Regions from separate parts of the Kocuria oxytropis genome, predicted to be linked through region 1. Evidence: riboswitches for the same ligand, from Rfam matches in the RefSeq annotation. Region 1 holds a riboswitch; each other region holds the start of a gene.
What was found. Region 1 has a riboswitch for S-adenosylmethionine ahead of QYM41_RS14440 (O-acetylhomoserine aminocarboxypropyltransferase/cysteine synthase family protein). Riboswitches for the same ligand answer to the same signal wherever they lie in the genome.
Positions count from the first base shown of each region.

Region 2: it holds a riboswitch for S-adenosylmethionine, as region 1 does, so the genes downstream of both, QYM41_RS04450 (hypothetical protein) here and QYM41_RS14440 (O-acetylhomoserine aminocarboxypropyltransferase/cysteine synthase family protein) in region 1, are expected to answer to the same signal.
Region 3: it holds a riboswitch for S-adenosylmethionine, as region 1 does, so the genes downstream of both, QYM41_RS08280 (bifunctional o-acetylhomoserine/o-acetylserine sulfhydrylase) here and QYM41_RS14440 (O-acetylhomoserine aminocarboxypropyltransferase/cysteine synthase family protein) in region 1, are expected to answer to the same signal.
Region 4: it holds a riboswitch for S-adenosylmethionine, as region 1 does, so the genes downstream of both, QYM41_RS01290 (cobalamin-independent methionine synthase II family protein) here and QYM41_RS14440 (O-acetylhomoserine aminocarboxypropyltransferase/cysteine synthase family protein) in region 1, are expected to answer to the same signal.

Region 1 is NZ_JAVFXA010000015.1:18,628-25,518, forward strand. Features, by position in the region: gene QYM41_RS14420 (SDR family oxidoreductase) at 1-299, shown strand, start outside; gene QYM41_RS14425 (sulfurtransferase) at 265-1,164, opposite strand; gene QYM41_RS14430 (tellurite resistance/C4-dicarboxylate transporter family protein) at 1,359-2,486, shown strand; gene QYM41_RS14435 (cystathionine gamma-synthase) at 2,524-3,711, opposite strand; gene QYM41_RS14440 (O-acetylhomoserine aminocarboxypropyltransferase/cysteine synthase family protein) at 3,720-5,036, opposite strand; SAM riboswitch class IV at 5,075-5,194, opposite strand; gene QYM41_RS14445 (Lrp/AsnC family transcriptional regulator) at 5,287-5,739, opposite strand; gene QYM41_RS14450 (thiamine pyrophosphate-dependent dehydrogenase E1 component subunit alpha) at 5,981-6,891, shown strand, end outside.
Region 2 is NZ_JAVFXA010000003.1:106,441-113,331, reverse strand. Features, by position in the region: gene QYM41_RS04465 (cell division protein PerM) at 1-1,096, opposite strand, end outside; gene QYM41_RS04460 (glycosyltransferase family 4 protein) at 1,265-2,434, shown strand; gene QYM41_RS04455 (PIN domain-containing protein) at 2,438-2,821, opposite strand; gene QYM41_RS04450 (hypothetical protein) at 2,832-3,101, opposite strand; SAM riboswitch class IV at 3,115-3,240, opposite strand; gene QYM41_RS04445 (hypothetical protein) at 3,664-3,960, shown strand; gene cspE (transcription antiterminator/RNA stability regulator CspE) at 4,260-4,466, opposite strand; gene QYM41_RS04435 (TetR/AcrR family transcriptional regulator) at 4,662-5,192, opposite strand; gene betT (choline BCCT transporter BetT) at 5,368-6,891, shown strand, end outside.
Region 3 is NZ_JAVFXA010000006.1:119,621-126,511, forward strand. Features, by position in the region: gene QYM41_RS08270 (SGNH/GDSL hydrolase family protein) at 1-285, shown strand, start outside; gene metX (homoserine O-acetyltransferase MetX) at 301-1,485, opposite strand; gene QYM41_RS08280 (bifunctional o-acetylhomoserine/o-acetylserine sulfhydrylase) at 1,482-2,903, opposite strand; SAM riboswitch class IV at 2,972-3,087, opposite strand; gene QYM41_RS08285 (VOC family protein) at 3,230-3,868, shown strand; gene QYM41_RS08290 (CPBP family intramembrane glutamic endopeptidase) at 3,950-4,729, opposite strand; gene QYM41_RS08295 (S9 family peptidase) at 4,893-6,891, shown strand, end outside.
Region 4 is NZ_JAVFXA010000001.1:273,514-280,404, reverse strand. Features, by position in the region: gene QYM41_RS01295 (cobalamin-independent methionine synthase II family protein) at 1-1,127, opposite strand, end outside; gene QYM41_RS01290 (cobalamin-independent methionine synthase II family protein) at 1,307-2,509, opposite strand; SAM riboswitch class I at 2,523-2,622, opposite strand; gene QYM41_RS01285 (3-hydroxybutyrate dehydrogenase) at 2,815-3,579, shown strand; gene QYM41_RS01280 (IclR family transcriptional regulator) at 3,745-4,524, opposite strand; gene QYM41_RS01275 (CoA transferase subunit A) at 4,666-5,403, shown strand; gene QYM41_RS01270 (CoA transferase subunit B) at 5,400-6,104, shown strand; gene QYM41_RS01265 (acetyl-CoA C-acetyltransferase) at 6,101-6,891, shown strand, end outside.

The sequences.
Region 1 (6,891 bases):
GCCGGGCGTGGCTCGAGCTGTCCGTGGAGCCGGAGGGCGAGGGCAGCCGGTACCGGCAGCGGGCCATCTTCTTCCCCCGCGGCCTGCCGGGACGGCTGTACTGGTGGGGGGTGTGGCCCTTCCACGGGTTCATCTTCCCGTCCATGGCCCGCAACATCCTCGCCACCGCCGCCGCGCTGGACGAGCCGGCCGCCGGCGCGGCGGACCCGGACGCGGTGGACGGGCCCGGTGCGGCGGACCCGGCGGCGCAGGCCGCCGGGCGGATCAGCCCTGCCGGGGGGACCCCGGGCCGCGGCTGAGTCCCTCCGGGCCCACCACGGGGCGGGGACCGGGACGGCCCCACTCGCTCCAGGAGCCGTCGTAGACCACGACGTCCTCGCGGCCGGCCAGGTGCGCGCCGAGCGCGAGCACGCAGGCGGTCAGGCCCGACCCGCAGCTGGTGACGATCCGCTGCCCCTCGGGCACGGCCGCCGCGATCCGCTCCCGCAGCTGCGCCGGCGGCAGCAGCCGCCCGTGCGCGTCCTGCAGCTCGGTGTAGGGCAGGTTGACCGCTCCCGGCATGTGCCCGGGGCGCAGCCCCGGGCGCGGCTCGGGCTCGGTGCCCGCGAACCGGCCGGCGGAGCGGGCGTCCAGCACCGTGGCGGACGGGTCCGCCAGTGCGCGGGCGACGTCCTCCGCCCCGGCGAACCGGCCCGGCCGGGGCACGAGCTCCACGTCGCCGGGCTCGGCGGGCGGCGCGGCGTGCGTCCCAATGGGCCGCCCCTCGGCCGCCCACGCCGGCAGGCCCCCGTCGAGGACGGCGACGCGCTCGAAGCCCCCGCCCCGGAGCAGCCACCAGACGCGGGCCGAGGCGAAGACGCCCTTGCCGTCGTAGGCCACGACCGTGCTCGTGCACGAGATGCCGAGCGCGCGCGCCGCGGCGGTCAGCTGCTCCGCGGTGGGCGCCGTGTGCGGCAGCTCCGAGGCCGGGTCCGAGAAGGGCCCGTCCAGGTCCAGGAGCAGCGCGCCGGGCAGGGCCTCCTCGGTCCGGTTGAGGGCGGAGCTCGCGTCCACGAGCACGAGCCGGGGGTCGTGGAGGTGCTCGGCCAGCCACTGCGTGCTCACCACGGGTCCGGGGAGCTCGAGCGGTGCGGTGGCGTCGGCGGCGCGGCTGCTGAGGTCCATGCGCCCCAGACTAGGACGGATCCGCCGCGGTGTCGTCCGGGGGCGTGCTCCGTCCGGTCCTCGGATCCGGTGCCCGGCGGGGGACGTGTCGAGGACCCTGGAGGTGCGGAGCGCTGCCGCGGGCCGGCGGGTACGCGGCGATGGACACCGGCCGCCGGTGCCCTCCGTGACCGGCGCCCCGGTAGCCTGGGCGGGTGGCCGACTCGCTCCGACAACGCGTCCTCGAGGGTGTCCGCGGCCTGGCGCCGGGGTACTTCGCCCTCGTCATGGCCAGCGGCATCCTCTCGGTGGGGTTGCAGATGCAGGGTTTCGCCGGGCTGTCCGCGGCCCTGCTCGGCGTGTGCGCGGGGAGCTGGGCGGTGCTGTGCCTGCTCACCGTCTGGCGGTTCGCCGCCTTCCGGCGGGAGTTCGTCGTGGAGTTCCTGGACCCCCGGCGCGCGTTCGGCTTCTTCACCTTCGTGGCCGGCACGAACGTGCTGGCGACCCGGCTGACGACGACGGGCTGGCACGGCGCCACGGCCGTGCTGCTCGGGCTCGCGGGCGCGGTCTGGCTGGTGCTGGGCTACGTGGTCCCGTGGAGCGCGGTGCTCTCCCGGCGCACCCGGCCCGTCGTCAGCACCGCCAACGGCACCTGGTTCATCTGGGTGGTGGCCAGCCAGTCCGTGGCCGTGGCCGCCGCGGCCCTGGACCCCGTGGCCGGCAGCGAGGCCGGCCGGCACGTGCTGTCCGTCGTCGCCGTCGCCTCCTGGTCCGTGGGGCTGTTCCTCTACGCCGCTGCGGGAGTGCTCGTCACCCTGCGGATGATGCTCTACCCGCTGCGCCCGGTCGACCTGACCCCGCCCTACTGGGTGGCGATGGGGGCGTGCGCCATCACGGTGCTGGCGGCCTCGCGGATCGTGGAGATGTCCGACACCCCGATGGTCGCGGTGGTCCGCGGGCTGGTGGCCGGTCTGGGGGTGGTGTTCTGGGCGTTCGCCACGTGGCTGATTCCTGCCCTGGTGGCCGCGGGGTGGTGGCGCCACCGCGTGCACGGGGTCCCGCTGCGCTACGAGTCCTCGCTGTGGAGCGTGGTCTTCCCGCTGGGGATGTACGCCGTGGCCGGCATCTACCTGGGGCGCGCGGACGACCTGCCGCTCGTGGGGCTGGTCGGGGCAGCCTGGCTGTGGGTGGCTCTGGGCGCCTGGGCCGTGGTGTTCACCGCCATGGTCGCGCACCTGGCCCGGCGGCTGCTCCTCGGCCGGCGGGGCCCTGCCCCCGCCTGGCCGGAGGCGGACCCGGCCGGCGCCCCGGCCGGGTCCGGCGACCCGGACACGACCCGCTGAGCCGCGCGGTGCCGGCTGACCGGGCGGAGCCGGACCGTCAGGCGGAAAGCGCGCGCTCGAGGTCCTCGAGCTGGTCCTCGACGTCCTCGATGCCCACCGAGAGCCGCACCAGGTCCACGGGCACGGCCAGCGCGGTGCCCCGCACGGAGGCGTGCGTCATCTCGGAGGGGTAGCAGATCAGGGACTCCACCCCGCCCAGGCTCACGGACAGCGAGTACAGCCGGGTGCCCTCCGCCACCGCCCGGGCCGCGGCCTCCCCGCCGGTCAGCCGGAAGGAGACCATGCCGCCGGGCCCGCGCATCTGCGCGGCCGCGAGCGCGTGCCCGGGGTGCCCGGGCAGGCCGGGGTAGAGCACCTGGGACACCTCCGGGCGCTCCAGCAGCCACTCGGCGATCCGCTGCGCGTTGTCCTGGTGGCGCTCCATCCGCAGCCCGAGGGTCTTGAGCCCGCGGGCGGCCAGGTAGCTGTCCTGGGGGCCGGCCACGGCCCCGGCGGCGAACTGCTGGAAGCCGACCGTCTCCGCGAGCGGGGCCCCGCGCCACTCGGCCGTCCCGACGACCACGGCGCCGCCGAGCACGTCGGAGTGCCCGCCGATGTACTTGGTGGTGGAGTGCACCACGGCGTGCGCGCCGAGCTCCAGGGGGTTCTGCAGGTACGGGGACGCGAAGGTGTTGTCGACGACGAGCAGCGCCCCGGCGTCCCGGGCCAGCTGCGCCCAGGCCGCGACGTCGGCGATGCCGAGCAGCGGGTTGGACGGCGTCTCGAGCCACAGCACCCGGGTGGCGCCGGGACGCACCGCCGCGCGGACGTCGTCGAGGTCGGTGGTGTCCACCGCGGTGTGGGTGATCTCCCAGGGGGCGAGCACCGTGGTGATCAGCCGGTTGGTGCCGCCGTATCCGTCGGCCCCGAGCACGACGTGGTCGCCCGGGCGCAGGACCGCGCGCAGCAGGGCGTCCTCGGCGGCGATCCCCGAGGCGAAGGCGAACCCGCGCTCGCCCCGCTCCAGGGCCGCGAGCTGCTCCTCGAAGCCGCTGCGGGTGGGGTTGGAGCCGCGGCTGTACTCGTGGCCCGCGCGCAGCACGTTGATGCCGTCCTGGGCGAACGTGGAGGTCTGGTAGATGGGCGGGATGACCGCCCCGGTCAGCGGGTCCGGCTCCTGGCCGGCGTGGACGGCGGTGGTCGTGAACCCGCGGGGACGGGTGCGGGTCTCGGTGGCGGAGGTCATGGCGGGGCTCACTTCCGGGTGGTCTGGACGGTGTCGAGGGCCTGGCCGAGGTCGGCCACGAGGTCCTGCGGGGACTCGAGGCCCACGGACAGCCGGATCGTGGTCTCGGCGATCCCGCCGGCCCGGCGCTGCTCGGGGGTCAGGCGGCAGTGCGTCATGGCCGCGGGGTGGGCCACGAGGCTGCGGGTGTCCCCGACGTTGGCGACCAGCTTGAACAGCCGCAGCGCGTCGATGAACGGTCCCACGGCCGCGGCCGGGGCGGCGAGGTCGAAGGAGAACACGGAGCCGGTGCCGCGGGGGAAGTCCCGGGCCGCGATCCCCGCGCCGGGGTCCCCGGGCACGCCGGGGTGGTGGACGCGGGCGACGGCGGGGTGTCCGGTCAGGAACTCGGCCACCGCGAGGGCGGAGGCCGTGTGCCGGGCCACCCGCAGCTCGAGGGTCTCGGTGCCCTGCAGGATCTGGGCGGCGTTGAACGGGGAGAGCGTGGTGCCGAGGTCGTGCACGTACTTGGCCCGGACCAGGTGCAGGTAGGGGCTCGCCCCGGCGCACTTCTCGGCCAGGCTCAGCCCGCCCCAGCGGGCGCGGGCCTGCGTGAACTGCGGCCACCTGCCCGGCCGCGCGGACCAGTCGAAGGTCCCGCCGTCCACGACCGCCCCGGCGAGCGCGTTGCCGTGCCCGCCGAGGAACTTGGTGGCGGAGTGCACCACGATGTCGGCGCCCTTCTCGAGGGGCCGGTACAGGGCCGGGGAGGCGAGGGTGTTGTCGACGACGACGGGCACCCCGGCCGCCCGGGCGACGTCGGCGATCCCGGGCAGGTCCGGGAGGGTGGCCAGCGGGTTGCCGATGGACTCGAGCAGGAACGCCCGGGTGTCGGGGCGCACGGCCGCCGCCCACGCCCCCGGCGTCGTGGGGTCCGTGAACGTGACCTCGATGCCGCAGTCGGCGAACGAGTCGGTGAGCAGGTCCACCGTCCCGCCGTAGAGCTTCTCGGAGGCCACGAGGTGCTTGCCGGCGCCCTGGCCGAGCAGGGCGAGCAGCGCCACCGCCACGGCGGACTGCCCGGAGCCGGTCGCCACGGCGCCCACGCCGCCCTCGAGGTCGCTGATCCGCTGCTCGAGCACCGCGACCGTCGGGTTGCCCGTGCGGGTGTAGGTGAAGCCCGGCCGGGTCTGGGCGAACATCTGCCGCGCGGCCTCGTAGTCGGGGAACTCGTACGCCGCGGACTGGTAGATCGGGACCGTGAGGGTGCGCTGGGCGAGCTGGTCGTGGGTGCCGGCGTGGATCTGCCGGGTGGCGAGGTCGTGATCGGTCACGGGGACGGACATGGCGCTTGCTCCTGTGCCTTGCTCTTACCCGCACCGGACGGCCGTGGTCGCCGGAGGGGCGCCGCGGAGGATGCAGGCCGCTTCTTCATCCGAACCACCCGATGAGCATGGGGTTGGTGCGTGACCCAGTCGGAGCTTCGCGGTCACGTCTCGTGAAGCTGGGCCCACACTATGCGCAGAGGTAGTGGCTGTCCCGCCGCGACGGAACATGACGACCGTGACGGAACATGACGCCGGCCGGGCCCCCGGGTCAGGCCCGGGTGTCGATGTCCTCGAAGACCAGGAAGGTCTGGGTGTCCACCACCCCGGGCAGCTGCTGGATGTGCTCGAAGATGACCTGCCGCAGGTGCACGGTGTCCACGGCCCGCACGAGCAGCATGACGTCGAAGTTGCCGCCCACCAGGGCGATGTGGTGCACGGCGGGAATCGCCCGGAGCTGGGCGCACAGCTCCCGCCAGGTGTTCTGCTGGAGCTTGAGCGTCACGTACGCCGAGGCCTGCAGCCCCGCCCGGACGGGGTCGATCACGGTGCTGAAGCGCAGGATCACGCCCTCGTCCCGGAGCCGGTTGATCCGGGCGTAGGCGTGGGCGCGGGAGACGTGCACGGCGGCGGCGATCGCGGTCACCGACTGCCGCGCGTCCCGGGAGAGCTCCGCGAGGATCTTCCGGTCGGTCTCGTCGAGGGACACGGGGGTCGAGGGCACGGCGGGCTCCTTCGGTGGGGTCGGTCGCGGGGCCCGGGAGGCGCCGGACGAATGTGTGTGCGCCACGCCACACTAGACCATTCCGTCCACGCAGTCTGCACTTCTCGCTCCACTCTTCTGCTCTTTCCCCGTTCTGTGGATACGAACCGGGTCCTGTTCCCATACTGGGGAGACATCGTTGCACCAGCCTTCCCGCCTCCCCGGACCCGTGACCGGGCCGGGGACCGACCGAGGGGACACCATGAGCCAGACCGTCGAGACCCCCGAGGACCCGATCCTCCGGGCCTCCCAGACCTTCGGCATCACGCCGGAGCAGTACATGCTCCCGGCCCGCGGCGAGATCCGCATGGTCGCCCCGGACGGGCGGCTGCTCGCCCCCGAGGAGCAGGGCACCGGCCCCGGCCACGAGTACCCGCTGCCCGCCCGGGACGTCCTGCTCGAGGCCTACGAGAAGCTCGTGGTCGGGCGGCGGGTCAACGACCAGAACTCCGCCCTGGTCCGCCAGGGCCGCATGGCCGTCTACCCGTCCAGCCACGGCCAGGAGGCCTGCCAGGTGGCCGCCGCCCTGTGCCTCGAGGAGGGCGACTGGCTGTTCCCCACCTACCGGGACACCGTGGCCGTGATGACCAAGGGCGTGGACCCGATGCAGGTCATGGCCATCTTCCGCGGCGAGTGGCACAGCGGCTACGACCCCTACGAGCACCGCGTGGGCATCCAGTCCACGCCGCTGACCACCCAGCTGCTGCACGCGGTGGGCGTGGCCCACGCCGCGAAGCTGCGCGGGGAGGACACCGTGGTCCTGGCGATGTGCGGCGACGGCGCCACCAGCGAGGGCGACTTCCACGAGGCCCTGAACTTCGCGGCCGTGTTCAAGCTGCCGGTCGTGTTCTTCGTGCAGAACAACGGCTACGCGATCTCCGTGCCCCTGTCCCAGCAGTCCGCCGCCCCGAGCCTCGCGCACAAGGCGGTCGGCTACGGCATGGCCGGCGAGCGGGTGGACGGCAACGACCTCGTGGCCCTGCTCGCCACCCTGCGCCGTGCCGTGGACCTGGCGCGCTCCGAGTCCGAGCCCCTGCTCGTCGAGGCGCACACCTACCGGATGCAGGCGCACACCAACGCCGACGACGCCACCCGCTACCGGGACGACGCCGA
Region 2 (6,891 bases), on a different contig from region 1:
GCCAGCTCAGCAGCATGATCAGCACGCCGGCGACCGCGCCGACGAGGACCCCGGTCAGCAGCGTCGAGAGCGGGAACGTGATCCAGCGGGCGGGCAGCCGCAGCGCCATCCAGTCGTCCAGGTGGTTCTCCCCCTCCCGCAGGAACCACCAGCCGGCGAGGACGCCGGCCAGCACCGGCAGGACGACCACCACGAGCGCCCAGGACGGCAGCTCCGCGGGCGGCAGCGCCGCCAGGGCGGGGAGCAGCGGCACGGGCCCGGGGTCGGTGCCCAGCGGGGAGGCGTGGGTCCCGGAGCCGAGGTCGAAGCCCGCGCCCGTGGACCAGGCCAGGGCGTAGACCGCGAGGTTGGGCAGGTAGCCGAGCTGGAGCGCCGTCAGCGCGGTGTCCCCCGGCACCCCGGTGCCCAGCCGCTGGTAGACGCCCACCACGTCGTTCCAGTTCCAGAGCAGGGCGGCGGCGAGCAGTGCCGCCCCGGCCCCGACCCCGGCCACGGCCGCGACGAAGCCGGCGCGCAGCACCGACCACACGTAGGACCCGGCCCAGCGGGAGTACTGGCTCGTGCGCTCGACCCACGCGGCGGCGTTGACGCCGATCAGCCCGGGCAGGGAGCGGGAGGCCCGGTACGCGCCCACGAACCCGCCCAGGGCCACGGGCACCAGCGGGAAGACGGCCGCCGCCGCCGGGCTCGCCGAGACCTGCTCCCCGGTGAACAGCAGCGCGGCCGCCGCCCCGATCGCGGAGTAGACGGCGAGGCCGCTGAGGTACGGCTGCCAGAACTGGCCCTCCCAGCAGGCGCGCGCCAGCCGGCGCCCTGCCTGCCAGGCGAGCGCGAACGGGACGAGGGTCAGCCCCAGCGGCACGAGGTTGAGCGTGCCGGTGGTGGCGGGCAGCCCCGCGCCCGGGTCGAGCGCCACCTGCAGGGGCGTGAGGTGGGCGAGCAGCCAGACGTGCCCCGAGAGCACGAACCCGCCGGCCAGGCCGAGGGTGTCGAAGCCGTCGGCGAGCCACACCATGAGGACGGTCAGCAGGACGAGCAGGTAGGACACCACGGCCACGGAGCCGATTTCCAGCACGCCCTGCAGCCACAGGGGCATCGGCACGTCCCTGCGGTCGGGGCGTGCGGCGGGGGAAGAGGAGCCGAGGGAGTTCATCACCGCCCATCTTCCCACGCCCGCCCCCCTGGCAGAGGCTTCACGGCGCCTTCACCGGGGGGCCACGCGCCGCTTCCCGTCCGGTCTCCCGCCCCGGGCAGGCTCGGCCCCATGAGAGTCGCCGTGGTCGCCGAACAGTTCCTCCCCCACCTCAACGGGGTCACCCACTCGGTGCTGCGGGTCGTCGAGCAGCTGGCCGCCGGGGGCCACGACGTCGTCGTCGTGGCGCCGTCCTACGACCCCGCGCCCCTCGGGCGCCTCACGGAGGACGTGGTCGAGGACCTGGACGGGGTGCCGGTGCACCGGCTGCCCGCCGTTCCCCTCACCGGCTATCCGGCCGTGCGCGTGGCCGGGGGGACCGTGGCCCGGGTGCGACGGCAGCTGGAGCGCTTCCGCCCCGACGTGGTCCACGTGGCCTCCCCGTTCGTGCTGGGGCGCCGGGCCATCGTGGCGGCCCAGCAGCTCGGTGTGCCGTGCGTGGCGGTCTACCAGACCGACGTGCCCGGCTACGCCGCCACCTACGGCGCACCCTTCCTCGAGCAGCTCCTGTGGGGGCACGTGCGCGCCATGCACAACCTCGCGACGCTCACGCTCGCGCCCTCGACCTCGGCCGTCCGGCAGCTCACCGAGCACGGCGTGCGGGACGTGCACCTGTGGCGGCGCGGGGTGGACACCGTCCGGTTCTCCCCGCGGCACCGGGACGAGCGGTGGCGGCAGGAGGTCGCCGGCGGCCGCAGGATCGTCGGCTACGTGGGCCGGATCGCCCCGGAGAAGCAGGTCGAGGACCTCGCCGCGGTCGCGGACCTGCCCGGCACGCAGCTCGTGGTGGTGGGCTCCGGCCCGGAGGAGGACGCCCTGCGCCGCCGGCTCCCGCAGGCCCACTTCACGGGGCGGCGCAGCGGCGCCGATCTCGCCCGGATCATGGCCTCCCTGGACGTGTTCGTCCACCCCGGCGAGTTCGAGACCTTCTGCCAGACGATCCAGGAGGCCATGGCCTCGGGCGTGCCGGTGGTCGCGACCGGCCGGGGCGGACCCCTGGACCTCGTGGACCGGTCCCGCACGGGCTGGCTCTATCCCCCGGGCGATCTCGGGGCGCTGCGGGGGCACGTGGCCGACCTGCTGGGCGACGAGGCGAAGCGGGCCGCGTTCGGCGCGGCCGCGCACGCGGCGGTCCAGGGCCGGACGTGGGACGTGCTGGTGGGACAGCTGCTGGAGCACTACGAGCGGGCGGTGGAGCTGCCGGTCCGGGGACGCGGCCCGCGCGGCCGCCGGGCCGCCTGAGGGCTACCGCCGGCCGGGGGACGCGTCCAGCACGGGCGCGCCGGTGCCCGCGTACCGCTCCGGCTCCACGGTCAGCACGGTCAGTCCGTGCACCACGGCCGTGGCCGCGGTGAGACCGGCGAGCGGGTCGGCCGTGCCCGCCGCGGTCAGCCCCGCCCAGGCCCGGGCCACGGCGGCGTCCACCGGCAGCACCCGTCCGGGGAAGCGCAGCTCGAGCTGCTCCGCCCACTGCGTCTCGTCGGGCCGTTCCGCGAGCAGCTCGCCGAGCACCGTGGCCGGCAGGAACAGCCGCCGGTGGCCCTGCCGGCGCAGCACCCCGGCCAGTCCGGGGCAGCGTTCCGGCGTGCGCACGCCGAGCAGCACGGAGCGGTCCAGGAGCAGGTCCACGACGGGGCCCTCAGGCCGCGGCGGCGAGCTCCCCGCGGGCCGGAGCCAGCAGGAAGTCCACGAACTCGGTGCGGGTCTGCACCACCCGGGCGTAGTCCTCGATGCTCATGGCGGAGGCGCTGATGGCGGGGACGCCGCCGGCCGGAGCCCTCCCGGCGGGGTCGCCGGCGCCCGGGACGCCGCGGACCGGGCCGGCGGGGGCGGGGTCCCCCGTGGCCGGGACGGAGCGGGGGTGCGCGCCCGGCCGGGCGGTGCTGACAGGGGTGCGGGAGTCGGACATGACCGTGATCCTTCGTGCGCTCTTGCTCGCACCGGTCACCGCCGCGGCGGTGGTGCGAGCCGCTTCGTCATCCGAACCACCCGTGAACATGGGGTTGGTGCCCGGTCAAGTCGGAGCTTGCCGACCGGGTCTCTTGAAGCTGGTGCCATTCAACCACATCGGCGGTGCCGCGGGGCGCACCGGACCGCACGGCGGGCCGGCGTCCCGGGTCCCGCCCGCCGTGCGGCGGTCTTCCCCGGGGCGTCACCGCCACGACACCTCGGCGACACATCCCTGCGCTGGAATGGTCCCGGAACACCGGCGACGGACCCGAGGACGGACCCAGCATGACGATTTCGTGACACAACTCACGGTCCGCTTTCCCCGGTGTCGGAGCCGCGGGGTAGCCTGGATCTGCTTCTCGAGATGCGGCGTCCGCGTGCTCGGCCGGGAATCGATGATCCCCGGCGGGCTCGCGGAGAGGCTCCGACCCGCTGCGCGCCAACCCGATGTTCCCGGGTGGATCGGATGACGAAGCGGCGGGCAACGCCATCGGATGCCTGCAAGAACGTCAGGAGAAAACATGACCATGTCCGAAGAAAGAACAGCCATCACCACCGACCAGCGCGAGGAGTGGATCGACGTGACCGTCACCGCCCTCCCCGATCTGCACCTCGTCCGTCTCACGTCGACCGACGGGGACGTGCAGGAGTACCTGAGCCCGGAGGCCGACGATCTCGCCGCCGCGGCGGAGCACACCGAGGGAACCGCGCAATGGTGCGCCAAGTACCGCCAGCTCCTCGTCCCGGGAGCCCTCGCGGCGACCGGACGGCACCCGTTCTTCAAGCTCCACCCCTCGACCCTCCCGCTGTCGGCGTAGCCGGCGGGCAGGACACGAGGAAGGCCGCAGCCCGTCGGGCTGCGGCCTTCCTCGTGCGCGGCCTCCGGGTCCGGCTCCGGCGCCGCCCTCCACCCGGAGGCACGACGGCAGGAACGTCCACGGTCGACTGCGCCGGGTCGTCCGCGCCAGGCCGGGCCGTCCGGGCCGGGCCGTCCGTGCCGAGCGCAACGGGCCGGGGACGACGGGCCGGGGACGACGGCAGGGACGACAGAACCGCCGCCGGGCAGAGCCCGGCGGCGGTTCTCGAGGATCGGCGGGCCGAGGCCCGCGACGGATCCCTAGGAGATGACGTTGATGTTCGCGGCCTGGGGGCCCTTGGGGCCGTCCTGGGTCTCGAACTCGACGCGGTCGTTCTCGTTCAGCGAGCGGAAGCCGTTCGAGTTGATCGCGGAGAAGTGGGCGAAGACGTCCTTGGAGCCGTCCTCGGGGGTGATGAAGCCGAAGCCCTTGTCAGCGTTGAACCACTTGACGATACCGGTAGTCATGGGAGACCTGATCCTTCATGAGATGAACGTTTCCCGACGTTCGAGAAACACGACAGTTGCGATGCATGGAAAACGTCTTCTCAGAAAAACTGCTGCACCCGAGTGGGCCGAACTGCTTGAAAGACAAAAACGAACCTCAACAACTGCGAACCACTCTACACGAGATGCCCCACCACGCCAGCCGGGGCACCCGGCTCAGCCCGCCAGCAGCGCGTCGGCGACCTCGCGCACCCGCGCCCGCTCCTGCGGGTCGGGGGCGAAGACGTCCGCGGCGTCGGCGAACCACACGCCGTCGGCCAGCAGGCGCACGGCCAGCAGCCGGGCGCGGCGCTCGACCGGCAGGTCCTCGGGCAGGTCCACCCACGGGGCGATCCGCTCCACCCAGTGCTTCTTGAGGGTGGCCCGCAGCCGCTGGTCGGTGAGCATCACGAGGTCGGTCTCGTCGACCTCACCGGACAGGCACCAGTCCAGGTAGGCCCGCACGCGCTCCTCGGCGGGCACCTGCTCCGGCGGGGCGGACAGGCGGCGTGACATCTCCGCGTCCCAGCCGTCGAGGACCCGGTCCACGAGGGCGAGCATGAGCGCCTCCTTGGTCCGGAAGTGGTACATCACCCCCGGCTTGCTCAGCCCGACCCGGCGCGCGGCCGACTCCAGGGAGACGGTGCCGCCGCTGCGCACGAGCTCGAGGGCGCCGTCCAGGATGCGGTCTCGGGTGGAGGAGTTCATGCCCAGACTTTACCAACCGGAAGGTTGGTGACACCATGTGACGCAGGCCGGCGCCCCGTCGCGGCGCGACGCCGGCCCGCCGCGGGGACGACGACGTCCTGCTCCCGCCCGGTCCGCCCGGACCGGCGTGCGGGAGACCCCACGAGACCGGACCACCCTTCCAGGAGGACCCGACATGACCGCTGCCCCGTCCACGACCGCCCCCGAGAGCGACGATCCGCCGGGCGCGCGGACCCGCCCGAAGGTCAACCGGGCCGTCTTCGCCGGCTCGGGCGTGAGCATCGTCCTGTTCTCCCTCTGGGCGATCCTCGCCCCCGAGCAGGCCTCCACCGTCATCAACGCCGTGGTGGGCTGGATCGCCGGCAACATGGGCTGGTTCTACGTGCTCACCGCCGCCGTGGTGCTCGTCTTCGTGGTCGTCGTCGCGGTCTCCCGCGAGGGCACCATCAAGATGGGCCCGGACCACTCCAAGCCGCAGTACAACCTGTTCACCTGGACCGCGATGCTCTTCGCGGCCGGGATCGGCATCGACCTGCTGTTCTTCTCCGTGGCCGAGCCCGTCACCCAGTACTACGGCCCGCCGGCCGGGGACGGCGGCACCCTCGAGGCCACCCGCATGGCCGTGGTGTGGACCCTGTTCCACTACGGCGTGATCGGCTGGGCGATGTACGCCCTGATGGGCATGGCCTTCGGCTACTTCGCCTACCGCTGGAACATGCCCCTGAGCATCCGCTCGGCCCTCTACCCGCTGATCGGCCGGCGCGTGCAGGGCCGGGCCGGGGACGCGGTGGACATCGCCGCGCTGCTGGGCACGATCTTCGGCGTGGCCACCTCCCTGGGCATCGGCGTGGTCCAGCTCAACTACGGGCTGTTCCTGCTCTTCGGCATCGAGGAGGGCGTCGCCGCCCAGACCGCGCTGATCGCCGTGGCCGTGGTCATGGCCACCGCCTCGTGCGTCTCGGGCGTGGACAAGGGCATCCGCCGGCTCTCCGAGCTCAACGTCCTGATGGCCGTGGCGCTCGTCGTGTGGGTGCTGGTCGCCGGGCGCACGTCCTTCCTGCTCGACGCCACCGTGCAGAACCTCGGCGACTACGTGGCGGAGCTGCCCGGGATGGCCCTGGACACCTTCGCCTACACCGGCGCGGCGGACTGGATGGCCGGGTGGACCCTGTTCTTCTGGGCCTGGTGGATCGCCTGGGCGCCCTTCGTGGGGCTGTTCCTGGCCCGGATCTCCCGCGGCCGCACCCTGCGCGAGTTCGTGGTCGCGACCCTGACCGTGCCCTTCGTGTTCATCCTGATCCTGGTCTCGGTCTTCGGCAACAGCGCCCTGGCCATCGTCACCGGCGGCGACGACGCCTTCGGGCAGGCCGCCATGAACACCCCCGAGCGCGCCTTCTACTCCCTGCTGGAGCAGTACCCGGGCGCACCCCTGCTCATCGGCCTCGCGACCCTGTCCGGGCTGCTGTTCTACGTCACCAGCGCCGACTCCGGGGCCCTCGTGATGTCCACGTTCACCTCGACCATCCAGGACCCCACCCAGGACGGGCCCAAGTGGCTGCGCGTGTTCTGGGCGGCGGCCACCGGCCTGCTGACCCTGGCGATGCTGCTCGTGGGCGGGGTGCCCACCCTGCAGAGCGCCACGCTGATCATCGGCCTGCCCTTCTCGATCGTGATGTACCTGGTGATGATCGGGTTCTGG
Region 3 (6,891 bases), on a different contig from region 1:
TTCTCGGCGCTGGGCCATCACCGGATCGCGGTGGAGGTCCTCGACACCCTGGGCCTGGAGCACGGGCTGGTGCCCGAGGTGGTGCCCGGCCGCCCGCCCTCGTCCTGGCGTCAGGCCCGCCGGGAGGACCTCGTCTGGGCCCACCGCTACCTGCGGCCGTGGGTGGCCCGGCGGATCCGGCGCACGAGCTCCGGGGCGCAGGTCCGGCCCAAGCGCCCGCACTTCGGCACCGCGACCGCCCCCGGCGGCGGGCTCGCCCCGGGGAGCGCGAGCCCGGACGGCTGAGCCGGCGGCACCGGCTCAGCCCTCGCGGAGCACGGTCTCCACGAGCAGCTTGCCGAGCTGCGGCGTCTCGATGAGGAACCCGTCGTGGCCCGAGGGCGAGGTGATGGTGTGCCGCCGGACGTCCCCGGGCAGCGCGGCGGCCAGGACGTCGGACTCCCGGGGCAGGTACAGCCGATCGGAGTCCACCGCCGCCACGAGCCACTCGCAGGAGGTCACCGACAGTGCCTCCTCGAGCGTGCCGCGGTCCCGGGCGACATCGTGGGACATGAGCGTCTCGTTGACGGCCAGGTAGCTGTTGGCGTCGAAGCGCCCGGCGAGCTTGGACGCCTGGTGGTCGAGGTAGCTCTCCACCTGGTAGCGACCCCGCCCGCCCGGGTGGGTGCCGATGACGTGCTCGTCGGCCTGCGGCGAGCGCCCGAAGCGGTGGTGCAGCTCGTCGGCCGAGCGGTAGGTGATGTGGGCGATCCGGCGCGCCAGGCCCAGGCCCGTGACCGGCAGCGGACCGTCGTAGTAGTCCCCGCCGCGGAAGTGCGGGTCCTGACGGATCGCGAGGTTCTGCGCCTGGCCCCACGCGAGCTGCTCGGCGCTGGACTGGGCGCACGCGGCGACCACCGCGCAGGCCCGGACCCGGTCCGGGTGGGTCACGGCCCACTCCAGGGCGCGGGCACCGCCCATGGAGCCGCCGATGACCAGGCGCCACGCGTCGATGCCGAGGGCGTCGGCCAGGGCCGCCTCGGCGTGCACCGAGTCCCGGACGGTGATGAGCGGGAAGCGGGAGCCCCAGGGGCGGGCCTCGGGGTCCACGTCCGGCGGGGCGGGGGTGGCGGGACCGGTGGACCCGTAGCAGCCGCCCACGATGTTGGTGCAGACCACGAACCAGCGGTCGGTGTCGATGGCGGCGCCGGGCCCGACCAGGCCCTCCCACCAGCCGCCGCTCTCGGCCGCGCGCCGCTGCTCCTCGGGGGCCCCGGGGCGGGCCCGGCCGGCGGCCACGTGGGTGTCCCCGGTGAGGGCGTGCTCGACCAGCACCGCGTTGGAGCCGTCCGGGGCGAGGGCGCCCCAGGTCTCGTAGGCGATCCGCACGTCCGGCAGCCGGAAGCCCGACTCGAGCTCCAGCTCGCCGATGCGGGCCGTCCTCAGCACGCCGTCCTCGCGGACACCGGTCCCGGTGCCGGTGCCCCCCACCACGGTCACGGTCACTCCTGTCCCCCGGACGCGGCCGCGGCCGCGGCGAAGCCCTGCTCGAGGTCCGCCAGGATGTCGTCGATGTTCTCCAGGCCCACGGACAGGCGCACGAAGCCGGGCTCCACGCCGGCGGCCAGCTGCTCCTCGGGCAGGAGCTGGCTGTGCGTGGTGGAGGCCGGGTGGATCACCAGCGAGCGGACGTCGCCGATGTTCGCGACGTTCGAGTGCAGGGTGAGGGCGTCCACGAAGGCGGCGCCGGCCTCCCGGCCGCCGTCGAGGACGAAGCCCAGGACCGATCCGGCGCCGCGGGGGGCGTACTTGCGTGCCCGCTCGTGCCACGGGGAGGACTCCAGCCCCGCCCAGGACACCGAGCGCACGTCCTCGCGGTCCTCGAGCCAGCGGGCCACCGTCCCGGCGTTGGCCACGTGCCGCTCCATCCGCAGGGACAGGGTCTCGATGCCCTGCTCGATGAGGAACGCGTTGAACGGCGAGATCGCCGAGCCGAGGTCGCGCAGCAGCTGCACCCGGGCCTTGAGGATGTAGGAGAGGTTGACGCCGAAGGGTCCCTCCGCGCCCAGGGCCTGGGCGTAGACGAGCCCGCCGTAGGACTCGTCCGGCTGGTTGAAGCCGGGGAAGCGCTCCGGGTAGCGGCCGAAGTCGAAGGCCCCGGAGTCCACGATCACGCCGCCGATGGCCGTGCCGTGCCCGCCGAGGAACTTGGTGGCCGAGTGCACCACCACGTCGGCGCCCCAGCGGAAGGGCTGGACCAGGTAGGGGGTCGCCACGGTGTTGTCCACGATGAGCGGGACCTCGTGCTCGTGGGCGATCCCGGAGACCGTCTCGATGTCGAGGACGTCGTTGCGCGGGTTGGGGATGGTCTCCGCGAAGAAGGCCTTCGTGTTCGGGCGCACCGCTTGCCGCCAGGCCTCGGGGTCGTCCGGGTCGGTCACGAACGTGGTCTCGACGCCGAGCTTGGGCAGCGTGTACTTGAAGAGGTTGTAGGTCCCGCCGTAGAGGCTGGGGCTGGCCACGATGTGGTCGCCCGCGCCGGCGACGTTGAGCACCGCGAACGTCGTCGCCGACTGTCCTGCGCTGAGCATGAGGGCGCCCACGCCGCCCTCCAGGGCGGCGATCCGGTTCTCCACGACCTCCGTGGTGGGGTTGCCGATCCGCGTGTAGATGGGGCCGAGCTCGGCGAGGGCGAAGCGGTCGGCCGCGGCCCGGGCGTCCGGGAAGACGAAGGACGTGGTCTGGTGGATCGGCAGCGCGCGGGAGCCGGTGACGGGGTCGGGGCTCTGCCCGGCGTGGATCTGCCGGGTCTCGAACGCCCAGCCCGCCGGGTCGCCGGGGGTGGGACGGCCGGTCGCGGGGACGTCGGCGACCGCGAGGTCGGCGGCGGAGGAATCGGTGCCGGAAGCGGTGGTCTCGGACATGCCGTGGGACTCCTTGCGGTGTCAGGGGTCCCGTCCGGGGCGTGCGGCCGGGAGGGCCGGGCGCCGGGGACCCGCGCTTGCTCGCTCGCCGGGCGCGAGGAGCCTGGTCCTCACCCAGGGCACCCCACCGCGGTGGAGGGTTGCCGGCCAGCTAGCTGGGGCTTGGACGCTGGCACTCATGACCTGGACAGCATTCTCCGGATTCCGGCGACACGGCGTCAAGCCGGGTCCGGCGATCACGCCCGGCGGCGCGCCCCGGACGCACCGCGCCGGGCGTGCCGCGGACCGATTTGGAGACGAAACTCACACGGTGCCACGATGTGCCCATGAGAGTCGACCACGTGTCCTACGCCTGCCGCCCGGAGGGCCTGGCGGCCACCACCGAGCGCATCGCGGACCAGCTCGGGATCGAGCCGGTCAAGGGTGGGGTGCACCCCCGTTTCGGCACCCGCAACATGATCCTGCCGCTCATGAACCACCAGTACGTGGAGGTCGTCGAGGTCCTCCAGCACCCGGCGGCGGAGAAGGCGCCCTTCGGCCAGGCAGTGCGCGCCCGCTCCGAGGCCGGCGGCGGCTGGCTGGGGTGGGTCGTGGAGGTCGAGGACCTCGCCCCCTTCGAGCAGCGCCTGGGCCGCCGGTCGGTGCCCGGCCAGCGGGTGTTCCCGGACGGCCGGTGCCTCGAGTGGCGCCAGATCGGCGTCAAGGGCCTGATCGCCGACCCGCAGCTGCCGTTCATGGTGCACTTCGAGTCCGGCCCCGAGATGCACCCGTCCCAGGCGCGGATCACGGACGTGGCGCTCGCGGGGATGTGCATCGCCGGGGCCCCGGAGCGGGTCGCCGAGTGGCTGGGCGCCCCGGTCGAGACCGCGCTCGAGGACCTGGAGGTCGACTGGCGCTATCCGGAGGGCACCCCGGGGGTGCTCTCCGTCACCTTCAGCACCCCGGACGGCCCGGTCACCATCTGAGCCCGGCCACCGTCTGAGCCCGGACGCGCGCCGGCCCGGTCCGCAACCGGGCCGGCGGTGCCCGCCCCGCGGGGCCGGGGCTCAGCCCAGCAGCCGGGCGGCGCCCAGGAAGCCCACGGCGTCCAGCAGGAAGTGCGCGACGACGAGGGGCATGATCCGGCCGGTGCGCCGGTAGAGCTCGGCGAAGACCAGTCCCATCACCACGTTGCCGAGGAACGGCCCGATGCCCTGGTAGAGGTGGTAGCTGCCGCGGAACAGTGCCGTGACCACCAGCACCACGGGCCAGCTCCACCCGATGCGGGTCAGTCGGTCGGTGAGGAACGCGACCACCACGACCTCCTCGACCAGGGCGTGGCGCACGGCCGAGAGCAGCAGCACGGGCACCGTCCACCAGTGCTCGGCGAGCCCGGACGTGGTGACCTGAGCGGTCACACCCAGGGCCCGTCCCGCCGCGTAGAGGCCCAGGGTCCCCAGCCCCATGAGCAGGAACAGCAGGGTGCCCAGGCCCAGGTCCGGGGCCGGCATCCGGGCGTCCAGCCCGATCCGCCGGCGGACCGTGCCCAGGGCGCCGGCGGAGCCCGCGAGCAGGTAGAGGGCCAGCAGCACCGGCACCAGGTCCAGGGCGATCCCGGTGAGCTGGCGCAGCAGGTCGAACAGGGGCTGCAGGCTCAGGGGCGGGTTCATCGTGGCCTGCGCCTCGGACAGCGGGCCGCGGGCGAGGTCCTCGGCCAGGGACAGCACCGCGTAGACGGCCGAGGCGCCCAGGGACACGCCCAGCACCAGGAGCACCTGCAGCCAGAGGTCCGCGCGGGTCGAGCCGAAGGCGGGCGGTCGGGGGGCGAGGTGGGCCGGAGAACTCATGCGGCCATTCTGGCACCGGCCCGCCCGCCCTGCGGCCGCCCGCCCTCCCCGGCACCGTCCTCCCGCCGGGGCCGCCCGCCCTCCCCGGCACCGTCCTCCCGCCGGGGCCGCCCTACCGCCGGGGCCGCCCTTCCGCCGGGGCGTCTTCCCTAGGATGGACACCATGACAGTGCTTCCCCCGCAGATCCGCCAGCAGCCCGTCGAGCGCGCCTTCCACGGCCACGTGTTCTCCGACCCGTACGAGTGGATGCGGGACAAGGACTCCCCCGAGGTGCTCGCCCACCTCGCGGCCGAGAACACGTACGCCGAGGGCGCCACCGCCCACCTGGCGGGACTGCGCGAGACGATCTTCGGGGAGATCAAGGGCCGCACCCAGGAGACCGACCTGTCCGTGCCCAGCCGGCGCGGGGACTGGTGGTACTTCGCCCGCACGGTGGAGGGCGGCGCGCACCAGGTGTTCTGCCGGGTCCCGGCGGTGCCCACCGGTGACGTCATCGCGGACTGGACCCCGCCGGTCGTCGAGGCCGGGGTGCCCATGACCGGGGAGCAGGTGCTCCTCGACGCCAACGCGGAGGCCGCGAAGCACGAGTTCTACTCCCTCGGCAGCTTCGACGTCTCCGAGGACGGGGAGCTGCTGGCCTGGGCCGAGGACGTCACGGGCGACGAGCGGTTCACGCTGCGGGTCCGGGACCTCACCACGGGGGCGATGCTCGCCGACGAGATCCCCGGGACCTTCTACGGGTCCTTCCTCACCCCGGACGCCCGCGCCGTGTACTACACCGTGGTGGACGAGTCCTGGCGCCCGCACCAGCTGCGCCGGCACGAGCTGGGCACCCCGGTGGCGGAGGACGTCGTGGTGCACGAGGAGACGGACCCCGGACTCTGGCTGGGGGCGGGGCTGTCCGCGGACCGCCGCTGGATCGTGGTGGAGGCCATGTGCTCCGAGTTCTCCGAGCAGCTTCTCCAGCCGGTCGCGGACCCGTCCGCACCGCTGCGCGTGGTGCTGCCGCGCTCCGACCGGGTGCTCTACGAGGCGGAGCCTCTGCTGCTGGACGGGCGGGAGCAGATCTTGCTCACCCACGACCACGACGCCCCGAACTCCCGGATCTCCCTCATGGACCCGGCCGATCTCGGCCGCCCGGTCGCGGAGGTGACCCTGCGCGACGTCGTGCCGGCCTCGGACACCGTCCGGGTCAACGGCTGCGCGGTGACGGCCACCCACCTGGTGGTCTCCGTCCGGGCCGACACCACGCTGCGCGTGCGGCTGCTGCCGCTCGCCGGGCTGGGCACGCCCGCCCAGGCCGCCCCCGTGGAGCCCGCGTTCCCCGAGGAGCTGTACACGGCGAGCGTCTCCGCCGCGGAGCACGACGCCCCCGTCGTCCGGCTCTCCTACACGTCCTTCACCACGCCCCCGCGGGTCTACGACGTGTTCACGGCGGGCGCCACCGGGGACGACGACGCCCTGCCGGGCGAGCCGCTGCTGCGCCGCGAGGCCACGGTGCTGGGCGGCTACGACCCCGCCGACTACGCGGTCGAGCGGGACTGGGCCACCGCGGCGGACGGCACCCGGATCCCGGTCTCCCTGGTCCGCCGGGCGGACCTCGACCCCTCGGTGCCGGCGCCGGTGCTGCAGTACGCCTACGGCTCCTACGAGCACAGCACCGACCCGGCGTTCTCGGTCTCGCGGCTGTCCCTGCTGGACCGCGGCGTGGTGTGGGCCGTGGCGCACGTGCGCGGCGGCGGGGAGCTCGGGCGCAGCTGGTACGAGCACGGCAAGAAGCTGCACAAGACGAACACGTTCACCGACTACGTGGCGGTCACCGAGCACCTGGCCGCCCGGCCGGACGTCGACGAGCGGCGGATCCTGGTCATGGGCGGGTCCGCCGGGGGCCTGCTGGTGGGCGCGGTGCTCAACCTCGCCCCGGAGAAGTACTGCGGGGCGCTCGCCGCGGTGCCGTTCGTCGATCCCCTGACGTCCATCCTCGACCCGTCCCTGCCGCTGACGGCCCTCGAGTGGGAGGAGTGGGGCAATCCCATCGAGGACGCCCACGTCTACCGGTACATGCGGGACTACTCCCCCTACGAGAACGTCCGCGAGCTCCCCTATCCCCCGGTGCTCGCGGTGACGAGCCTCAACGACACCCGGGTGCTCTACGTGGAGC
Region 4 (6,891 bases), on a different contig from region 1:
AGACCGCAGTCGGTCGAGGCCACGACGTTCTCGCGGCCCACCACGGAGGCGAACTGCTCGATCCGGTCGGCCACCAGCTCCGGGTGCTCCACGACGTTCGTCGAGTGCGAGACCACTCCGGGGATGATGACCCGGCCCTCGGGCAGCGGGTGGTCCCGCCAGACCTTCCACTCGTGGGCGTGGCGGGCGGAGGCGCCCTCGAAGGTGTAGCCGCCGGCGTTGATGGTCAGCATCAGGTCCACGAGGTGCTTCAGCTCGAGGTCCGTGGTGTGCGGGCCGTGCCAGGAGCCCCAGCACAGGTGGAAGCGGACCTGCTCCTCGGGGATCCCCCGCAGCGCGTGGTTGAGCGCCTCGACGCGCAGCTGCGTGAAGGCCAGGTAGTCCTCCACCGTGGGCTCCGGGTTGACCTGGTCCCAGGACTCCGCGATGGAGGGGTCGTCGATCTGCACGGTCAGCCCCGCGTCCGTGATCGCCAGGTACTCCTCGCGCATCGCGTCGGCGCACGCGTAGACGAGCTCCTCGTCGGTCCGGTAGTACTCGTTCGTCACGCGCGCGGCGGAGCCGGGGGAGAGGGCGGCGACGAACCCGGTCCCCGCCCCGGCGGCCGTCATGGCGGCCCGGAGGTGGCGCACGTCCGAGGCCACCGCCTCCTGCCCGGTGTAGCTCAGCGGCCCGGTGATCTTGGGCTGCGTGGTCGAGGAGCGTCCCGTGAGGATGCCCGACGCCGGGTCCTCGTACGCCTCCCGGAACCGCTCGCGGTCCCGGCGGTCCGGGAAGCTCGTGAGCACGATGTGCCCGGGCGAGGAGCGCCTCTTCTCCGTGGACGCCCACCGGTCCTCGTCGGACGGCGTGAGCCCGCCGAGGCGGGAGAAGGAGTAGTTCCACCACGCGCCGTAGTCGACCGCGCTGGACATGGTGTGCCCGTACTCGCCGTCGTTGACGACGTCCAGGCCGATCTCGCGCTGCCGGCGGACCACGTCCTCGACGCCGACGGCGAGCTCCTCGGTGAGCTGCTCGAACGTGATGGTGCCCTCGGCGTGCTGCCGGTTGGCCTCCAGCAGCCGCGGGGTGCGCGGCAGGGAGCCCACGTGCGTGGTCTGCACGTGGTCGGTGTTCTGCATGGTCATGCGTGTCCTCCTCGGGGAACGACTTGCGGCGGGAACGACTTGCGGCGGGAACGACGGGCGGCGGGAGCGGCGGGCGGCGGGAGCGGCGGGCAGCCGCGGACAGCAGGGGGAGCGGCGGGCGGCTGGGGGCCGGCCGCGAGCGGCGGGCGGTCGCGGGGACCGGCCGGCGGCGGTGCCGGTCAGGACCAGAGCCGGCGGGAGGCGAGCTCGGCGCCCCGGCCGAGCGACTCGAGCTTGGCCCAGGCGATCTGCGGGTGGATCCGCCCGCCCAGCCCGCAGTCGGTCGAGGCGATGACGTTCTCACGCCCCACCAGGCGGGCGAAGCGCTCGATCCGGTCGGCCACCAGCTCGGGGTGCTCCACCACGTTGGTCGCGTGGGAGACGACGCCCGGGACGAGGACCTTGCCCTCGGGCAGCCGGTGGTCCTGCCAGACCCTCCACTCGTGCTCGTGCCGGGCGTTGGCGGCCTCGAAGCTGTAGCCGCCCGCCCGGATGGAGAGCACGAGCTCCACCAGGTGCTCGAAGCCGAGGTCGGTGGTGTGCGGGCCGTGCCAGGAGCCCCAGCACAGGTGGAAGCGGACCTGCTCCTCCGGGATCCCCTCCAGGGCGTAGTTGAGGGCCTCGACGCGCTTGCGGGTGAACGCGAGGTAGTCCTCCACGCCGGGCTCGGGGTTGACCTGGTCCCAGTTCTCCGCGATGGAGGGGTCGTCGATCTGCACGATCAGCCCGGCGTCGGTGATGGCCCTGTACTCCTCGCGCATGACCTCGGCGCACGCGGCGAGCACCTCGTCCTCGTCCGCGTAGTGGGTGTTCTCCAGCCGGGCGCAGGAGCCCGGGGACAGCGCGGCGAGATAGCCCTCGCTCGCGCCCGTGGCCCGCAGGGCGGCCCGGAGGTGGCGGATGTCGGCCTCCACGGCCGCGTGACCCGTGTACTCCAGCTTCCCGGTGATCCTCGGGAACGGCGCCTGCGTGCCCGTGGTGATCCCCGAGGCGGGGTCCGTGTAGGCGTCGTGGAAGGCCTGGCGGTCCCGGCGGTCCCCGAAGCTGGTCAGGACCACGCGGCCGGGGGAGGAGCGCTGCGGCTCCTGCTCCCACAGTCCCACCTCCCCCGGGGTGAGGCCCGAGATCCGGGCGAAGACGTAGTGCCACCACGCGCCGTAGTCGACGTCCGCGGCCATGGCGTGGCCGTACTCGCCGTCGTTGACCACGTCGATCCCGGCCTCGCGCTGCCGGCGGACCACGTCCAGCACGGAGTCGTGGAGCAGGGCCTCGTGCTCGGGCCCCGGGGCGCCGCCCTTCGCCCGGTTGGCCTCGAGCAGCGCCGGGGTGCGCGGGAGGGACCCGGCGTGGGTCGTGCGGATGCGGTCCGTGCTGCGCAGCATGGGGCGTCGGTCCTTTCCATCGGTCCTGGCGGTAGCACCGGAGGGGACGGGGGCCGTCGCCCGGGTTGCTGCGGCGTCGTCGAGCCAGATCTCTCGGCCGCTCTGGATGGTGACCCTGTCATCCAACCGCACGCGTGCGCCCGGCGCCATTCGGGGCCCGGATGACGGACATGACGCCGTGTGACGCCGTCCGGCGCCCGCTCCCGTGCGGCGATGCCCTTCGCGAACATGGCCCGGATCACATACCGTGGCGATGATCCGTGCCCCTCACCCCGCGGGCACGGCGGACCAGAGGAAGGACTCCCATGTCCCAGACGCCCCAGCAGCAGGACCTCGAGGGCCGCACGGCGCTCGTCACGGGCGGCGCGAGCGGCATCGGCCTGGCGGCGGCCAGGGCCCTCGCCGGCTCCGGCGCGCACGTGGTCGTGGCCGACGTCGACGAGGCCGGCGCGCAGCGCGTCGCCGAGGAGCTCGGCGGCCGCGCCTGGTCGGTCGACCTGCTCGACACCGCGGCGCTCGCGGACCTGAGCCTCGAGGTGGACGTGCTGGTCAACAACGCCGGCATCCAGAAGGTCTCCCCCCTGCACGAGTTCGACCCGGCGGACTTCCACCGGATCCTGGTCCTGATGCTGGAGTCCCCGTTCCTGCTGGTCCGCGCCGCGCTGCCGCACATGTACGAGCAGGGGTGGGGGCGGGTCGTCAACGTCTCGTCCGTCCACGGCCTGCGCGCCTCGCCGTACAAGAGCGCCTACGTCTCCGCCAAGCACGGTCTCGAGGGGCTCTCGAAGACCATCGCCCTGGAGGGGGCGGCGCACGGGGTGACGAGCAACTGCGTCAACCCCGGCTACGTCCGCACCCCGCTGGTGGAGAAGCAGGTCGCGGACCAGGCCGCGGTGCACGGGATCCCGGAGTCCGAGGTGGTGGAGCGGATCATGCTCGGCGAGACGCCGGTCAAGAAGCTCGTGGAGCCCGAGGACGTCGGCAGCCTCGTGGCCTGGCTGGCCGGGCCGCACGCGTCCATGGTCACCGGGGCGTCCTACACGATGGACGGCGGCTGGACCGCCCGCTGAGCCCCGCCCCGCCCGGCGGCGGGCCGCCGTGCCTGGCCCGGGCGGCATCCGGGCGGGCCGGCATCCGGGCGGCAATCGGCCCGGTTCCGCCGGTCTCGCCGGTCCCGCCGGTCCGCAGGCCCCGGAATCCCGGGCACTCCCGGCGGCCCGGCCGGACCGGGACGTTCAGCGGTGGCCCAGCTCCCGGGAGAGCCGGTGGGCCTCCGTGAGCAGGGCCCGTCCCAGGGGCTGACGGCGCTCACCGGTGAACCGCGGCTCGATGCCCGTGAGGCTCAGGGCGTAGACCGGGGCCCCCGTGGCGTCGAAGACCGCGGCGGCCATGCCCCAGCTGCCCTCCACGATCAGCCCGGGGTTCACCGCAAAGCCCTCCCGCCGCACGTCCGCGAGCAGCTCGCGGATCCGCTCGGGCGTGTGCAGCGGCCCCCACCCGGCGCGTGCCCCGGCGGTGGCCGCGAGGACCCGCTCCACCTCCGGGTCCGGGAGGTGGGCCAGGATCGCGAGCCCCGCCGAGGCGACGCCCAGGGGCAGCCGCAGGCCCTCGTAGAGGACGTGCGAGCGGATGGGGAACGCGCCCTCGACCCGGGCGAGGCAGACCGTCTCCAGCCCGCGGCGGGCCGAGAGGAACGCGCTCTCGCCGGTGGCCTCCGCGAGCCGGCGCAGCGAGGGCCCGGCCAGTTCCCGGATCGGGTAGCGGTGGGCCGCCACGGCGCCCAGCACGTACAGCTCCGGACCCAGCTGCCAGGTCCCCGTCCCCGCGTCCCGGTCCACGAGGCCCTCCTCGGCCAGCCCCGTGAGCAGCCGGTGCACGGTGGGCCGGGTCAGCCCGGTCTGCGCCGCGAGCTCCGCCACCGTGCTGCCCTGCTCCCGGCCGGCCACGGCCCGCAGCAGCCGCCCCACCCGGTGGACCACCTGGGTCCCCGATCCCGTCTCCCGCTCCGCTCCCATGGCTCCACTATATGGACACCGTGCCCGTGAATGGCCGGATGCTGAGGAGAAGGGCTGTCATTCCGCCGATTCTGTTGACCGGTATGTGGAGGCTCCCTAGATTGAGTGCTGAGTCACAGTCGGACGAGAGGGAGGGACCAGGTGTCCAAGGTCAGGGACAACGCCGCCGAGCTGCTGGCGGAGAGCCTGCAGGACGGCATGACGCTCGCCGTGGGCGGCTTCGGGTTGAGCGGGATCCCCCGGGATCTCATCGAGGCGGTGCGGGACTCCGGGGTCACGGACCTCACGGTGGTCTCCAACAACATGGGCGTGGACGGCAAGGGACTCGGGGTGCTGCTTGAGAACCGCCAGGTGCGGAAGGTCCTCGCCTCCTACGTGGGCGAGAACAAGCTGTTCGCCCAGCAGTACCTGGACGGCGAGCTCGAGGTCGAGTTCAACCCCCAGGGGACCCTCGCCGAGCGGCTCCGGGCCGGCGGCGCGGGCATCCCCGCCTTCTACACGAAGACCGGGGTCGGCACCCTCGTGGCCGAGGGCAAGCCGCACGCCGAGTTCGACGGCGAGACCTACGTGCAGGAGCGCGGCATCGTCGCCGACATCGCCCTCGTGCACGCCCACACCGGCGACCCCGACGGCAACCTCGTCTACCGCTACACCGCGCGCAACTTCAACCCGGTCGTCGCGACCGCCGGGAAGGTCACCTTCGCCGAGGTGGAGCACCTGGTGGACGTCGGCGGGATCCACCCGGACCACGTGGTGACCCCGGGCGTCTACGTCCAGCACGTCGCGCGCTACAGCGGCGCCCCCAAGGACATCGAGCAGCGCACCGTCCGTCCCCGCCCGACCGGGCGGGCCGACCAGCAGAACGGAGACCAGGCATGAGCTGGACCCGCGACGAGATGGCGGCGATCGCCGCCGTGGAGCTCTCCGACGGCGACTACGTCAACCTCGGCATCGGCATCCCCACCCTCGTGGCCAACAACCTGCCCGAGGGTGTGAACGTGGTGCTGCAGTCCGAGAACGGCGTGCTCGGCATGGGCCCGTTCCCGTACGACGGCGACGAGGACCCGGACCTCATCAACGCCGGCAAGCAGACCATCACCCTGCTGCCCGGGGCGTCCGTCTTCGACTCCGCCACCTCCTTCGGGATGATCCGCGGCGGCCACGTCAAGATCGCGATCCTCGGCGCCATGCAGGTCTCCGGCAGCGGCGACCTCGCCAACTGGATGATCCCCGGCAAGATGGTCAAGGGCATGGGCGGGGCCATGGACCTCGTGGCGGGCACCCCCCGCGTCGTCGTGCTCACCGAGCACGTGACCAAGGACGGCTCCGCCAAGATCAGGACCGAGTGCGACCTCCCCCTCACCGGCGTGCGCGTGGTCGACCGCATCGTCACGGACCTGTGCGTGTTCGACGTCGAGGACGGCGGGCTCGTGCTGCGCAGCCTCGCCCCCGGCGTCAGCGAGGACGAGATCCGCGAGAAGACCGAGGCGTCCTTCCGCACCGACCTGCAGGACGTCACCCCCGACACCGTCCCCACCGAGACCGCCGCCGCTCCCGGCGGCGCTGAGGAGAACCGATGAGCACCGCCACCGACGTCGTCGTCCTGTCCGGCGCCCGCACGCCCCAGGGCAAGATCCTGGGCCACCTGGCCTCCCTCACCGCGGCCGAGCTGGGCGCCCACGCCATCCGGGCCGCGCTCGAGCGCGGCGGGATCACCCCCGAGCAGGTGGACTACGTCCTCATGGGCCACGTCCTGCAGGCCGGCGCCGGGCAGAACCCGGCCCGCCAGGCGGCCGTCACGGCGGGCATCCCGCTGAGCGTGCCCGCCGAGACCGTCAACAAGGTCTGCCTCTCCGGGCTCGTGGCCATCACCAACGGCGCCCGGATGATCCGCGCGGGCGAGGCCGAGATCGTGGTGGCCGGCGGCCAGGAGTCCATGACCAACGCCCCGCACCTCGCGATGGGCGTGCGGCAGGGCAAGAGCTACGGCGACCTCAAGCTCGAGGACGCGGTGGCCAAGGACGGGCTCGTGGACGTCGCCGCGTGCGTGTCCATGGGCTCGCTCACCGAGTCCGGCAACGGCGAGCGCTCGATCTCCCGCGAGGAGCAGGACGAGGTCGCCGCCCGGAGCCACCAGCGCGCGGCCCGCGCCGCGGAGGAGGGCGTCTTCCGCGACGAGATCGCCCCCGTGTCCGTGCCGCAGCGCAAGGGCGAGCCGCTGGTCGTCGACACCGACCAGGGCGTCCGGCCGGACTCCACGGCGGAGTCCATGGCGCGGCTGCGCCCGGCCTTCGCGCAGGACGGCACGATCACGGCCGGCAACTCCTCGCCCCTGTCGGACGGCGCGGCCGCCGTGGTGCTGACCAG